2 regions of the Paenibacillus sp. NPDC058367 genome follow, and region 2 is predicted to be linked to the other one. Evidence: riboswitches for the same ligand, from Rfam matches in the RefSeq annotation. Region 2 holds a riboswitch; the other holds the start of a gene.
What was found. A riboswitch is a leader RNA that binds a small molecule or an ion and turns the genes downstream of it on or off. The one in region 2 is predicted to bind cyclic di-AMP.
Positions count from the first base shown of each region.

Region 1 (3,427 bases), on a different contig from region 2:
AGGGCTTATCTATTTAATCTTGGTTTACAACTTCATCCTCAAATCGATCAATACTTTCATTAGAACCAATGAGTACCATAACGTCGCCCTCACTCAAATGATCATGTGCCGTTGGAGCCACTATAATTCCACTTTCCCGGTTCAGGGCAACAATACTGCAACCATATTTCGCTCTTGTATTTAAATCTGACAAGCTTTTCCCGTTCATGCAAGACGGAACGGTCAGCTCGACGATTTTATAATCCTTGGACAGTTCAATATAATCCAGCAAATTGGGTGTCACGAGCTGATGTGCTACACGAATGCCCATATCCCGCTCCGGAAAAATAACCCGGTCCACGCCCAGCCTGGACAACGCACGACCATGAAGGATCGAGATCGCCTTGGCTACTACTTGCTTGACTCCAATCTCTTTTAACAAAATCGCCGCCAGAATACTTCGTTCCATATTGTCGCCAATCGCTACAATCCCACAGTCAAAGTTCCGTACGCCGAGCGAGCGCATAATTCCTTCATCTGTAGCATCAGCCACTACCGCATGCGTCAGGTGATCGCTCATTTCCTCCACACGCTCCTCATGGTGATCAATGCCGAGCACCTCGTAGCCCATTTCCATCAGCTCAAGTGCAAGGCTTGAGCCAAAGCGGCCTAAACCGATTACTACAAATTGCTGTGCTTTCATTTCGGATTAACTCCTATCCAATAATTATTTTACCTTCTGGGTGCTTATACAATGGTTTACCCTGTTTAGGTCCAAGCGCATACACTAATGTTAATGGACCTAGCCGACCTGCAAACATGGTCAGACAGATCAGAATCTTGCCGAAGATAGACAGTTCAGGTGTCAGCCCCATGGTTAGTCCCACCGTGGCAAAAGCTGAGGTCGTCTCAAATAATATCGCTAAGAAATTACTATCCTCTGTTGTGGACAGTAACATCGACACCGTGAGGACCAATAGCAAAGCGAGTAATGTTAACGTCAACGCTTTATAGATACGCTCCTGCGCCAATCGGTAACGGAACAGTACAACATCTTCACGTCCGCGCAGCATCGCGATTACTGCACCAATCATAATCGTAAAGGTTGTAGTCTTGACCCCGCCACCTGTTGATCCTGGAGATGCACCAATAAACATAAGAATAACCATAAAGAACTGTGAGGCTTGCCGCAGTCCGGCAATATCCACCGTATTGGCGCCAGCGGTTCGGGGCGATACCGACTGAAAGAATGCCGATAATATTTTGCCGCCGAAATTTAAATTCCCCAGTGTGCGCTGATTCGTAAATTCAAATATAAAAATAACTAAAGCGCCGATAAGAATAAGCCCTGCAGTGGTGGAGAGTACAACTTTGCTATGCAAAGATAATTTACGTTTGACACGAAACTCCACCAGATCCGACATGACAATAAAACCAATACCGCCAGAGACAATCAGAAACATCACCACGATGTTCACTAGCGGGTCATATACATAATCGGTTAAACTCCGGAAATCCCCGAAAATATCAAATCCAGCATTATTAAACATAGACACAGCATGAAATATTCCAAAATAAATGGCCTTGCCCAGTGGCATATCAAACGCCCAGCGTAAGGACAGAAGCACCGCTGCACAGCCTTCGATGACCAAAGAATAAATAAGTACTCTCCGGATCAGTCGAACAATCCCCTCCATAGAGCCTTGGTTCATTGCTTCCTGAAGGATCAGTCTATCCCGCAAGGAAATTTTGCGTTTCATCATCATGGCAAATAAGGTCGCCATTGTCATAAACCCTAAGCCGCCCACCTGGATAAGCACCATAATTACGGTTTTCCCAAAAATGGTGAATGTCGTCCCGGTGTCCAGCACCACAAGTCCTGTCACACAGGTGGCCGATGTTGCAGTAAACAACGCATCAATAAAACTAACAGCATTCCCGCTGGTACTCGAAATGGGAAGCATTAGCAGCAAGGCTCCAATCAGAATGATCGATGCAAAACCAAGCACCATAATCTGAGGCGGAGAGAGCTTCAGGAACTTTGATTCAGAAACCCTGCGAAACTGTGAAGCCACTACGCTCACCCTCTTATCAAAATTTAAAGAATTCCAACAAAAAAAGCACTGGAAAACCAATGCTACCCTTGGTTCCTGCAGTAAATTAGCCTACGAGGTTAGCTGACGGATTCGGACTGTGCAGGCTGCCCTATTCGTTCCTAGAACGAAATTCACCCCTGATGAATAAAGATAACGCCTATGGCGTATACTCATCTTTTCATTACTTCTTATGGTTCCCCCGTTTTCACCTGAAATTCGGCTATTTACAATTGCATACAAATTATATATGTTATTTCGATAAATCACAAAGACACTATTAATGGTGATTCATATGAAAAATGCGGTTTGGAGAGGATGTACCACTAAGAGTGCCTTTTCTCATCACTTTTCCGTGTTTTCCCTGCAATTGCATCGATTTTCATGAAAAATGAAGAAAGAATCACCTTAAATTCATGGTATATATTCAGTTACCTATTCTATAATATCTCTATTACCCATAAAAAGAATATACGATGATTTTTGTAACTATCATGGCACTAATACTATAATGGAACATAACATTGTCAGTTTACAAGGAGGCGTTACATGAATCCCGTTGGCCAGCCCTTACAGCAACGTGCCCTCTCCAAGAGGCTCATCATCTCGGGCATTATCGGTCTTATTCTATTTATTATGTTTCAAATTGCTCCCTCGGTGCTAAATAGCCCTGCCGGGGAAGATACTACTGTCATCAGTAAGGCGGAAGCCCGCGACAAAGCCATATCATTCGCAGAACAAAAGCTGAACTACACCAAAGCACCAACCGATCAGTGGAATGTACTGTACGATACGGACTCTTCCTTTTATGGTTATATGTCCCGCGAGAAGCTTTTGGAGGACTATACAAAAAAGAAATTGGATCAACGATATCCTTTTGACATTTTCCGTGTAACACTTAGTCCTTCAGCGGAACAAGAGCCACTGATCTCCGTTGACCTCAATATGTATACTGGTGCAGTTGTCGCTTTCACACAAGGAGCAGAAGGATCAGGTACCGGATTACCAAACAATGTATCAACCAGTGCAAAAGAAGAGGACAAGGGTACTACCTTATCACTTGCACAAAAAGAAAATCTTGCCCGTCCCTGGCTTCAGGAATGGGATGTAAATCCCGCCAAGCTGCAAATTGAATCGAATACGGGAAACTACGGGCTCGTGTATACAGATCGTTCCGTTCAGATCGGTGAATCCTTATTACACTATTATTTCGATTTCACTGGCGAACAGGTATCCAGCTTTAAAGCAGGATTCACCGCTCCAGCCTGGCATACTTCCTATGTAAAGGACCAGACCTCTCTCGCGGAAAAGTTTACTTTATTCGGCTATGGTTTGCCTACTTTAGCTTTAGGAAT
Region 1 covers NZ_JBHXIZ010000006.1:171,400-174,826, forward strand. The annotation lists gene ACFWMP_RS26170 (potassium channel family protein) at 14-682, opposite strand; gene ACFWMP_RS26175 (TrkH family potassium uptake protein) at 696-1,991, opposite strand; cyclic di-AMP (ydaO/yuaA leader) riboswitch at 2,126-2,307, opposite strand; gene ACFWMP_RS26180 (CPBP family intramembrane glutamic endopeptidase) at 2,622-3,427, shown strand, end outside.
Region 1: it holds a riboswitch for cyclic di-AMP, as region 2 does, so the genes downstream of both, ACFWMP_RS26175 (TrkH family potassium uptake protein) here and ACFWMP_RS15335 (APC family permease) in region 2, are expected to answer to the same signal.

Region 2 (3,427 bases):
CTTATTAGTAATATTAGGACACAGTGCTATAGCGCTGTGTCTTTTTTACAGTGTTTTTACAGTATTGTTTGCCAAAAAGAGATTAAAAATTATATAATTTTAAATGTATATGATAAAAACTACATTAGTCCACAGAGGACAGAAAGGAACTCTCCTTGAGTAAACCTAATAAAAGTACAAGCGTTCCCCAGCTCAGCAAACAAGAGAAACGGCGGGTAGAACAGGAGCAGCAAAAGCAGAAGACGAGAATTTTAATTATTAGTTCAATAGCTTTAGTAGTCATCATTTTTGTTGGATTGTTTATGTTAGCTTCGAAAGATGCCGCAAAAAATGCCACTTCGGGAGAACCAGTAGCATTCAATTACAGTGAGCTACCTAGAGTCGGTAAAGAGGATGCACCTGTTAAAATTGTTGAATTTGGAGACTTAAAATGTCCAGCGTGTTCCCAATTTGCAACTTCAGTTAAACCGAAAATTGTTCAAGATTTTGTCAACGAGGGAAAAGCAGCGCTCTACTTTGTAAATATGGCTTTCGTTGGTCCAGACTCTGAAACTGCCTCACTTGCTGCATTATCTGTTTACCATCAGAATCATGATGAATTCTGGAAGTTCTATGATGCTGTATATGCTCAGCAAGGTGATGAGAGCGAAGAATGGGCGACTGAAGATTTCTTAGTAAGCCTTGCGGAGAAAGAGAAGTTAGCTATCGATTACGAACTGCTGCGTAAAGATATTAAGGATCGTACGTATGCAGATGAGCTGAATAAGGGTATGCAGTTAGCTAGTGAAGCTGGGGTGACGACTACACCATCCCTTTATATCAATGGAGTAATGACTGCGGATCCATTTAACATTGAAGCGATTTCAACTGAGATTAACGACGCCGCAAAAGCTGTGGAGGCAAAGTGACAAAGTTCCTATCTTTTTGCAAGCGTAACTGCCTGTATCTGGCCTGGTTCGTCTCTTTAGTTGCTGTTGCTGGTAGCTTGTATCTGAGCGAAGTATTGAAATATGAACCTTGTAAGCTTTGCTGGTTCCAGCGAATTTTTATGTATCCTCAGTTATTCCTCTTGGGAATTGCAACCTTTCGAGGGGATAAAAGGATTATCCCATATGTACTTCCACTAAGCTTGATTGGTGGCAGTATCTCGATCTATCATTATGCGGAGCAGAAGATTCCTGCGTTAAGTAAAGTGCTTCCTTGTACAATTGGTGTTCCTTGTAATAAGGATTACTTGAACTTTTTTGGATTCATTACGATTCCTTTCCTTGCATTAATCGCTTTTGCTTTAATTAGCATCTTACTTTGGTACGGACGCAAGGAAGAAGAAGTGATGGAGTTAGATACAGAGGAAAGTTTAGGATTTTGATTTTTTAATTTTAAAGGATCAGAAAAAATGTGAAAAGTGATTAAAAACACGATCCAGAGGGATAATTGAAGAGAATGAAAGAGAGCATCCAATAAGACGCTGTATTTGCGCTTACTGGATGTTTTTTCATTCTTTTTTCATTTTTTTCAACGCTTTACTGTATACACTTTGTAGACTAATATTAGACCTTGTGAGAAGTTGAATATGCGCTGAATTTTCTTAGGAAAAACGGGGGAACCAAACTTGGCATATGTGCCAATGGGGTGAATCGGAATGGGTCGATTAGACTTATACCGTAGGGCTAAACCACAGCCCGAATCCGCCAGCTAACCTCGTAAGCAATGGTGGGATAATGACCATGCATAGCATGCGGATCATTTCCGTATGCTATTTTTAGTGTCTGCATTTATGAAATCCACCAATGAAAACAGCGCGCGGAAATTCCGTTTCAGCTCCCAAAGAAAGGAACTGTATCCACCATGGTAAGCAAGGTAAAACGACTATTGATCGGGCGTCCGATGAAGTCGAACGAACTCGATCATGAAAAGTTATCCAAGGTTAAAGCACTGGCTGTCCTGTCTTCTGATGCGCTCTCGTCTGTAGCCTACGGAACGGAACAAATTTTGATTGTACTGGTGGCTGCGGGGTTTACTGCCATCTGGTATTCCCTGCCAATTGCATTAGCCGTATTGGGCCTGCTGGCCATCCTGATTTTATCCTATCGGCAGACGATTTACGCTTATCCTCAGGGAGGCGGAGCTTACATCGTTGCCAAGAGTAATCTTGGTGTTCCGACAGGGCTCTTAGCAGGAGGGTCTTTGTTAGTGGATTACATTCTGACCGTAGCTGTTAGTGCGTCGGCAGGGACGGATGCGATCACATCGGCTTTTCCAAGTCTTCATAATCACACCGTTCTTATTGCAGTATCAGTTATTATTTTACTTACTTTGATTAATCTTCGCGGAGTTACAGAATCAGCTTCATTCATCGCAATCCCAGTGTATTTGTTTGTAGTGTCGATTGTAGTGTTGATTATCTCCGGTATTATTAAATATGCAGCAGGTGGCGTACATGCGAATGTCCCTGAAATTGGCTCTGCTGTTTCTAATGTTAGTTTGTTTCTACTATTAAAAGCCTTCAGTTCTGGCTGTTCGGCACTTACGGGTGTAGAGGCTGTATCTAATGCCATTCCAAACTTTAAAGCACCAGCTGAAAAGAACGCAGCCAAGACCTTAATGGTTATGGGGGTTATACTTGGATTTATGTTTACAGGTATCACACTATTGGCGTATTGGTACGGCATAGTGCCTGATGAAAAGGCAACGGTTGTTTCACAGATCGCTGAATCGACCTTTGGCCGCGGAACCTTATATTTTTTCATTCAAGGTATCACAGCAGTAATTTTGTTCTTGGCAGCTAATACAGCTTACTCAGCGTTCCCGCTGCTCGCATTTATGTTTGCAAAAGATAAATATATGCCACATGCTTTTATGGTTCGTGGAGACCGTCTAGGTTTCTCTAATGGTATTATTTTTCTAGGTGTTCTGTCTGCTGTGCTTGTAGCTGCATTCCACGGAAATACAGAAAGCTTGATTCCACTTTATGCGGTTGGTGTATTCATTCCTTTCACATTGTCACAGCTAGGAATGATGGTTCATTGGTTTAAAACAAAACCAGCGGGATGGAAAAAAAGATTTGTTGTAAATACCATCGGTATGCTGACTACATTGACGATTACGCTTATTTTTATCATCACTAAATTCTCAAGCGTATGGATGGCTTTCATTTTCTTACCTGCTGTAATGTTCGTGTTCCACCGGATTCACAAGCACTATTTGAACACTGCAGATCAGCTTCGTATATGCCCGAGTACAGATAAACCTTTGATTAAGGGCAGTACAGTTGTTGTTCCTGTTGCGGGTGTAACACGTGCTGTACTACATTCCATCAGCTATGCCAAGTCTCTAACGGATAATGTTGTAGCCGTGTATGTTGGCTTTGATGAAGAGGACATTCAAAAAATGGAGCAACGGTGGGAGGAATGGAATCCGGGTGTAC
Region 2 covers NZ_JBHXIZ010000002.1:939,341-942,767, forward strand. The annotation lists gene ACFWMP_RS15325 (DsbA family protein) at 156-908, shown strand; gene ACFWMP_RS15330 (disulfide oxidoreductase) at 905-1,369, shown strand; cyclic di-AMP (ydaO/yuaA leader) riboswitch at 1,567-1,725, shown strand; gene ACFWMP_RS15335 (APC family permease) at 1,849-3,427, shown strand, end outside.